2 regions of the Brevundimonas sp. GW456-12-10-14-LB3 genome follow, and region 1 is predicted to be linked to the other one. Evidence: predicted binding sites of a transcription regulator. Region 1 holds the regulator's gene; the other holds the start of a gene.
The links. Region 1 encodes HrcA, which represses chaperone genes, less so after heat shock. Its sites were predicted from a motif close to GTTAGCANTCNNNNNNNNNGANTGCTAAC; they were not measured.
Positions count from the first base shown of each region.

Region 1 (4,413 bases):
GGCTTTGGCGGCGTCGCGCAGCGGTTCCGTCCAGAACGATCAGGCTCTGCGGCTGTCTCAAGAGCGGCATTCGGCGGGCGGGTCCTTGTCCCAAAGCTTGCAGGACCGGTCGATCTCGCCCTGGATCAGGGCGCAGGGATTGTCGGCGTTACAGGGCGGATGGGTGGCCGGGCTCACCTGGATGCAGCGCTCGACCAGGCGCGACGCCGCCGCCTCGCCGATATCCGCGCGGCATGCGGTCTGGGCTGCGAGGCCTCGTTCAGCGCCCGTATCGGGCTGATCCGAAGACGCCGGACCCGGAGCCGTCTCTGCTATGGTCTGCGCGCCCGAACCGGGGTCCGCAGCGGGCGCGGTCCTGTCCTCCCCGGACTGGCAGGCGGCGACCGCGAGGGCGGCCGACAGGGCGAAACAGGCGGACAGGAAAGGGCGCATCGACATCTCCGGGCTGAGGGTCATAGCCACGATGACCCGCCTGTTGAACGCACGAAACTCCTTAAGGCCGCACCGCCTCCAGCGCCGCCTTCTGCAGGGCGAACAGTTCGGCGCAGCCGGTCTCGGCCAGGGCGAACAGGCGGTCGAACTCGGCGCGGGTGAAGCCGCGCTTTTCGCCCGTGGCCTGGATCTCGACGATCTGGCCCGAACCGGTCAGGACGAAGTTGGAATCGGCCTCGGCCTCGGAATCCTCTTCATAGTCCAGGTCCAGCACCGGAACCCCGTCGCAGACGCCACAGGAGACGGCCGCCACCTGGTCCAGGATCGGGTCGGACTTCAGCACGCCTTCGTCGCGCAGATAGTTGAGGGCCGAGGCCATGGCGACCCAGGCGCCGGTAATGGCGGCGGTGCGGGTGCCGCCGTCGGCCTGGATCACGTCGCAGTCCAGCACCACCTGACGCTCACCGAGCGCCTTCAGATCGACGACGGCGCGCAGGCTGCGGCCGATCAGGCGCTGGATCTCCTGCGTCCGGCCCGTCTGTTTGCCGGCGGCGGCCTCGCGGCGGCCGCGGGTGTGGGTGGCGCGGGGCAACATGCCGTATTCGGCGGTGACCCAGCCCTGGCCCTTGCCGCGCATCCAGCCGGGAATGCTTTCCTCGACCGAGGCGGTCACCAGAACCTTGGTGTGGCCGAAGCTGATCAGGCACGAGCCCTCGGCGTAGCGGTTGACGCCGGTCTCGATGGTCACGGGACGCAGCTGGGCGTCGGTGCGTTGCGAATGGCGCATGAGATGAGTCCTTGGAAGCTGGGGCGGCGGTGATTATCCTGAAAACGTGAGCCTGTATGCCCCCAAAACCCCGCCGTTCGACGGCGGTCCGGCGACGGGCCAGTCCCTGGCGGGGCTGGCGGGGCTGGACGCGCGGGCGCGGGACATCTTCCGGCGCATCGTCGAATCCTATCTGGAGACCGGCGAGCCGGTGGGGTCGCGCACCCTGTCGCTGGGCGGCATCGCCCTGTCGCCGGCCTCGATCCGCAATACGATGCAGGATCTGACCCTGGCCGGGCTTTTGGCCTCGCCCCACGCCTCGGCGGGGCGGATTCCCACCCATGCGGGTCTGCGGCTGTTCGTCGACGGCCTCTTGGAGATCGGCGACCTGACCAAGGAGGAGCGGCGCGAGATCGACGCCCGCCTGGCCGGCCGGGGCCGCAATTTCGAGGCCGCCCTGGACGAGGCGTCCAATCTGTTGTCGGGCCTGGCCGGGGGCGCTGGCGTGGTCTCCAGCCCGGTGCGCGACGCCGGGGTCAAGCATGTGGAGTTCGTGGCGCTTGGCGGCGATCAGGCCCTTGCGGTCATCGTCGCCGACGACGGCACGGTGGAGAACCGGATCATGAGCCTGGCGGCGGGGGTCACGCCCTCGACCCTGACGGAGGCCTCCAACTTCCTGAACGCCCGGCTGCGCGGCCGGCCCTTCGCCGAGGCCAAGCGCGAAATGACCCAGGAGCTGGAGATCGCCCGGCGCGAGCTGGACCAGGCCGCCGCGCGACTGGTCGAGGACGGTCTGGCCGCCTGGTCGGGCGGGCCGGACCGGGAGCGGGCCCTGATCGTGCGGGGTCGGGCCAATCTGCTGCAGGACGGCGAAGGCCTGGCCGATCTGGAGCGGGTGCGGGTCCTGTTCGACGACCTGGAGCAGAAGGAACAGCTGATCGGCCTGCTGGACGGGGTGGATGCGGCGCAAGGGGTGCGGATTTTCATCGGCGCCGAAACCCGTCTGTTTTCACTTTCGGGTTCCGCCGTGATCGCGGCGCCCTATATGAGCGGCCGACAGCGGGTTCTGGGCGCCATAGGCGTCATAGGACCGGCGCGACTGAACTACGCCCGTGTCATTCCGTTGGTGGACTATACCGCCCGGGTGCTGGGCCGAATGCTGGACGGGAAAGAAACGTGAGCGACAAACCCCAGAACGACGATTTCAACGAACTGGACGCCGACATGGCCCAGGCCAACGCCGAACACGGGCTGGACGCCGATCCGTCCGACGCTCTGGCGCCGCTGGACGCCGTGATCGCCGAGCGCGACGAGTGGAAGGACCGCGCCCTGCGCGTCGCCGCCGAGATGGAGAATCTGAAGCGCCGTTCGGAGGCCCAGCAGAACGACGCCCGCGCCTACGCCATCCAGCGCTTCGCCAAGGATCTGCTGGGCGTGGCCGACAATCTGGAGCGCGCCCTGATGGCCGCGCCCAAGGACGCCGAGGGCGCCACGGCCGGTCTGGTGACCGGTCTGGAAATGACCCAGAAGGCCCTGCTGCAGGCGTTCGAGACCAACGGTCTGAAGCGGGTCGCGCCCGAGGCCGGCGAGGCCTTCAACCCCCATCTGCACCAGGCCATGATCGAACAGCCGTCGGACACGGTGCCGGGCGGGGCGGTGATCCAGACGATGCAGTCCGGTTTCGAACTGTTCGGCCGCACAATCCGCCCGGCCATGGTGGTGGTGGCCGCCAAGGGATCGGGCGCCCAGGCGTCGAACCCCTATGGCGCGGCCGCCGCGCCCGAAACCCACGCCTTCGACGGCAAGGCCTGATCCGAAACAGAGACGCCGGCGCTGATGCCAGCGCCGGCGTTTTTCTCGTCCTCAGAACCGGCGCCGCCAGGCCCCGATCAGGGCGAACTCCGGATCCGCGTCGGCCGTATGGCGCGGTTCGCGGCTGGCCACGGCCTGGAGCGACAGGCTGGAGCCGTCCCGCAGACTGCGTTCGCCGCCCAGGATGAAGTCGATCTGACGCCCGCTGGGCGCGGCCGAGAAGCGGCGACGCGAATAGGTCAGGGGGTCGAAATAGTCGACCGGCACATCCGCCAGCCAGGCCGAAAAGGTTCCGCGCTCGATCCGCAGCGGCTGTGAGACGGTGAAGCTGATCCGGTCGCACAGGGCGGTGCAGCCCGTCAGCAGGGCCAGCCGCCAGTTGGAGCTGATCGCCGCCCCGTCCGTCGACAGGAAACGGCCTTCGGTCTCGGTGGCGCCCACGCCGACCTCGCCGAGCAGGGCCAGACCCGGTCGCAGGGCCCAGTCCCCGCCGACCGCATAGAAGCGGGTCCGCGACGGCAGGGCGAAGTCCGAACCGCCCGGGATGAAGGCCCCCAAGGGCCCCAGCCGTTCGTCCAGGGCGCCCAGGCTCAGCGACAGGCCGCCGTCGGCGCCGCGCCAGGCCAGGGTGGCGCGGCTGTAGGTCGAGGCCGCTTCCTCGACCCGACGCAGCGGCATGCGACGGTCCCCCCCGCCGCTCTCGGCCGCCAGGGTGAAGGCGCCGAGCCGAACCTGACCGCGCGCCGCATGATCGGCCTGGGCCAGGGCGGCGAAACCGTCGCCGGCCGCGCCCTTGAACGGAGAGACGGCGCCGCCGCGACCTTGCCAGGTGGCGAAGTTCAGGCGGCCGATCTCCAGATCCAGCAGGGCCTCCTGGCGGGGTTCGTCGCCCAGCCAGGGCGCGTCGGTCAGGTCGCGGCGGGCCGTCACCGCCTCGACCGGTTCGTCAAGCTGGGCCGCCGTCAGGCTCAGCCGCCCGCCGCGGGGCAGGCTGAGGCTGGTGGTGGCGGTGCGGCTGGGTTCGAACGGCGCGGCCTGGTACGAACGGCTGGGCGCCGTCGGATAGGCGCCGCCCAGCTGGACCGCGAACATTCGGTCGTAACTGTCAAACAGCACCGTTTCGAGCGCCGTCTGGCGCGCAAAGGCGTCGCCGAAGGCCGAGCCGACGAAACTGCCGGGCTCCGTCGCGGCGACCAGGGTCGCGCCGTCCGCCAGGGGCACAGAGGTGGCCCCCGCCGGCTGGAAGGCGCGCGCCAGGTCCAGAAGGCCGCGGCCATAGACGACGTCGGTCCCGGCGTCCCCGGCGTCCCGCGCGGTCTCGATCAGCAGGGACAGGGCTTGGCGCCCCGTCAGATTGGGAAAGGCGTCCATCAACAGGGCCAGGGCGCCGGCGACGTGCGGCG
Region 1 covers NZ_JBWKZJ010000033.1:756-5,168, reverse strand. The annotation lists gene AC07XS_RS12485 (hypothetical protein) at 58-432, opposite strand; gene rph (ribonuclease PH) at 494-1,219, opposite strand; gene hrcA (heat-inducible transcriptional repressor HrcA) at 1,326-2,378, shown strand; gene grpE (nucleotide exchange factor GrpE) at 2,423-3,010, shown strand; partial or broken gene AC07XS_RS12465 (S8 family peptidase) at 3,062-4,413, opposite strand, start outside.

Region 2 (4,413 bases), on a different contig from region 1:
ATGTTATAATATAACGTAACTCTCACAGTCGCCGGGCTGTGGTCAAGCTCGGCGCAGCAGCCGTGGAGCGCCGTCATGTCCGAGTTCAAGACCCTGCCCGTCACCGTCCTGTCCGGCTTCCTCGGAGCCGGCAAGACGACCCTGCTGAACCACGTCCTGGCGAACCGCGACGGGCTGCGGGTCGCGGTGATCGTCAATGACATGAGCGAGGTGAACATTGACGCCGCCCTGGTGCGCGACGGGGGCGGGGCGGACCTGTCGCGGACCGAGGAACGGCTGGTGGAGATGTCCAACGGCTGTATCTGCTGCACCCTGCGCGAGGATCTGCTGATCGAGGTCGGCAAGCTGGCGCGCGAGGGTCGGTTCGACTGTCTGCTGATCGAATCGACCGGAATCTCCGAACCCATGCCGGTCGCCGCCACCTTCGACTTCCGCGACGAGGACGGGTTCAGCCTGTCGGACCTGGCCCGGATCGACACCATGGTGACCGTGGTGGACGCCTTCAACTTCCACCGCGACTATCCCTCCACCGACCGGCTGAAGACCCGCGGCGAGCATCTCGGCGAGGACGACGAGCGCACGGTCGCCAATCTGCTGATCGACCAGATCGAGTTCGCCGACGTCATCGTGTTGAACAAGTGCGACCTGCTGGAGGAAACGCAGCTCGGGACGCTGAAGGCCATGATGGCCCAGTTCAATCCGCGCGCCCGCATCATTCAGGCGGTGCGCGGCGCCGTGCCCCTGGATCAGGTCGTCGGCACGGGCCTGTTCGACATGGAGCGGGCGGAACAGGCCGCCGGCTGGTCCCAGGCCCTGCGCGGCGAGGTCACGCCCGAGACTGAGGAATACGGCGTCTCGACCTTCGTCTACAGGGCGCGCAGACCCTTTCATCCCCGGCGCTTCTACGAGCTGCTGAAGCGCGAATGGCCCGGCGTCTGGCGCTCCAAGGGCTTCTTCTGGCTGGCCAGCCGGATGGACTATGTCGGTTCCTGGAGCCAGGCCGGGGCGGTGACCGAACATGAATGGGGCGGACTGTGGTGGGCCTCGGCGCCGCGCGAGCGCTGGCCCGACGACAATCCCGAATGGCTGAAGGCGATCGAGGCCGTCTGGCGTCAGCCCTACGGCGACCGGCGTCAGGAGATCGTCCTGATCGGCAAGGACATGAACCGCGATCTGCTGACCTTTATGTTCGACGCCGCCCTCTTGACCCGGTTCGAGATGGAACGCGGACCCAGGGGCTGGGCCAGGCTGGAGGACCCTTTCCCGCATTGGGGGCCGCGTCGGGACGCGGCATGACAAAAGGGGCGCCTCGATCGGCGCCCCTTCTTCATTCAGGCCTGTCGCCTACCAGCGGCGATCGTAGCGGTAGTCGCGCCGGTCATCGCGACGGTCGTAACGTTGGTCGCGGCGATAGTCGCGATAGTCGCGGCGCTGCTCCCAGCGCGGATCGCGGCTGTTGATGCCGTGTTCGCGCTCCCAGTGGCCCTGGTTCCGGTAGCAGCGGCCGCCGCGATAATAGCCGCAGTCCGACCCGCGGTTGGACGAGGCGACCGCGCCCAGGGCCGCGCCGGCCAAGGCGCCGCCCGCAATATAGGTTCCGTCGCCATTGCCGTAGACGGCGCCCGCCAGTCCGCCGACGGCGGCGCCGATCAGGGCGTTGCGGGCGGTGTCGTCGCGGTCACGCGACTGGGCCGAAGCCGGGGCGGCGGTCAAGGCCAGGGCGGCGGCGGGGACGACAACGGCGGCGGTGATTTTCAACAGCTTGGACATGGTCCGTCTCCTCTGAATCGCCTCGCGTCTTCCGGGGATCGCGAGCGTTGAGGTGGTTTTAGCGCGCGCCGTTTGAACGGGTTCGGAGGCCGTGGTTCATCGCGCGTTCATCCGTCGCGGAAGTTTCACACGCGGCGGCGCTTGACGCCCCGCCGCCCTCTGACTAACTCCCGCTCGCGTTAGCACTCTCCGTGGTCGGCTGCTAAAACGGCGGTCGCGGAGAGGCTGACCCATTGTTCAAATCGCCCCATTCGGGGGATCAAGGGAGACAACCGATGGCGTTTCGTCCGCTCGGCGACCGCGTGCTGGTCAAGCGCGTTGAAGAAGAATCCAAGACCAAGGGCGGGATCATCATCCCCGACACCGCCAAGGAAAAGCCTCAGGAAGGCGAAGTCGTCGCCGTCGGCCCCGGCGCCCGCGACGACTCTGGCAAGGTTAACGCCCTGGAGCTGAAGGCCGGCGACCGCATCCTGTTCGGCAAGTGGTCGGGCACGGAAGTGAAGATCGACGGCGAAGACCTGATCATCATGAAAGAGTCGGACGTGCTTGGAGTGCTGAGCTAAGGCTCAGCCCTCAGTGGCGAGTGATCAGTGGCGAGTGGCGAGCAGGTTTCCGGATGAAACCGCCGCCGTCGCCCCAATCTTAGATCCCTCGCCACTCGCCACTAACCACTCGCCACTCACACCAAAGGAGCTGCCCGCATGGCCGCTAAAATCGTACAGTTCAACACCGACGCGCGCGACAAGATGCTGCGCGGCGTCAACGTCCTCGCCAACGCCGTCAAGGTGACCCTGGGTCCGAAGGGCCGCAACGTCGTGATCCAGAAGTCCTTCGGCGCCCCGCGCTCCACCAAGGACGGCGTCTCGGTCGCCAAGGAAATCGAGCTGGAAGACGCCTTCGAGAACATGGGCGCCCAGATGATCCGCGAAGTCGCTTCGAAGACGAACGACAAGGCGGGCGACGGCACCACCACCGCGACCGTTCTGGCTCAAGCCATCGTGCAAGAGGGCCTGAAGGCCGTCGCCGCCGGCATGAACCCGATGGATCTGAAGCGCGGCATCGACAAGGCCGTCGGCCTGGTCCTGGAAGAGGTCAAGACCAACTCCAAGCCCGTCTCCAACAACTCGGAAATCGCCCAGGTCGGCACCATTTCGGCCAACGGCGACTCCGAAATCGGCGAGCTGATCGCCCAGGCCATGGCCAAGGTCGGCAATGAAGGCGTGATCACCGTCGAAGAAGCCAAGACCGCCGACACCACCGTCGACGTCGTCGAAGGCATGCAGTTCGACCGCGGCTATCTGAGCCCCTACTTCATCACCAACGCCGACAAGATGGAGGCCGTTCTCGAAGAGCCGCTGATCCTGCTGTTCGAGAAGAAGCTGACCTCGCTGCAGGCCATGCTGCCGATCCTGGAAGCCGTGGTGCAGTCGGGCCGTCCGCTGCTGATCATCGCCGAGGACATCGAAGGCGAAGCCCTGGCCACCCTGGTGGTCAACAAGCTGCGCGGCGGCCTGCGCGTCGCCGCCGTCAAGGCGCCGGGCTTCGGCGACCGCCGCAAGGCCATGCTGGAAGACATCGCCATCCTGACGGGCGGCCAAGTCATCTCGGAAGACCTGGGCATCAAGCTGGAGAGCGTCACGCTCGACATGCTCGGCAAGGCCAAGAAGGTCTCGATCACCAAGGACGACACCACCATCGTCGAAGGCGTGGGTGAGAAGGCCGACATCGAAGCCCGCGTGGCCCAGATCAAGCGCCAGATCGAAGACACCACCTCCGACTACGACAAGGAAAAGCTGCAGGAACGTCTGGCCAAGCTGGCCGGCGGCGTCGCGGTTCTCCGCGTCGGCGGCTCGACCGAAGTCGAAGTGAAGGAAAAGAAGGACCGCGTCGACGACGCCCTGAACGCCACCCGCGCTGCGGCTGACGAAGGCATCGTTCCCGGCGGCGGCATCGCCCTGTTGAAGGCCTCCAAGATCCTGGCCGACGTCAAGGGCGACAACGCCGACCAGAACGCCGGCATCGCCATCATCCGTCGCGCCCTGCAGGCCCCGATCCGTCAGATCGCCGAAAACGCCGGCGTCGAAGGCTCGATCGTGGTCGGCAAGGTGCTGGAGAACAACGACGCCTCCTTCGGCTTCAACGCCCAGACGGAAGAGTACGGCGACCTGGTCAAGATGGGCGTCATCGACCCCGCCAAGGTCGTCCGCACGGCCCTGCAAGACGCCGCTTCGGTGGCCGGCATCCTGATCACCACGGAAGCCGCCGTCGCCGACGCCCCCAAGAAGTCGGGCGGCGCCGCCGCTCCTGACATGGGCGGCATGGGCGGCATGGGTGGCATGGACTTCTAAGTCCAAGCCTTCCGACGCTGAAATGCAGAAGGGCGGGACCGCGAGGTCCCGCCCTTTTCTATTGTCGCGCCCGTTCTGTGAGCGTCTGGATTATCGCGCTCAGAATTCGGAGATCGCCCCCGGCCGGCGCGACCGGCTCTTCAGCCACATGACGCCCAAGAGATCGGCGAAGGCGACCTTCAGCCGGCCCCAGTTGGTGTATTTCGACCGGCCGGTTTCGCGGTGGCGGTGATCGACGTCCAGATACTGGTTTCGGTAACCCTCGCGGATCATCAGGGCCGGCAGATAGCGGTGG
Region 2 covers NZ_JBWKZJ010000007.1:11,113-15,525, reverse strand. The annotation lists gene zigA (zinc metallochaperone GTPase ZigA) at 76-1,296, shown strand; gene AC07XS_RS04745 (YMGG-like glycine zipper-containing protein) at 1,345-1,770, opposite strand; gene groES (co-chaperone GroES) at 2,046-2,333, shown strand; gene groL (chaperonin GroEL) at 2,472-4,118, shown strand; gene AC07XS_RS04730 (glycosyltransferase family 2 protein) at 4,218-4,413, opposite strand, start outside.
Region 2: a site for HrcA is predicted at 1,949-1,977, ahead of groES (co-chaperone GroES). Genes of this name have one in related genera too.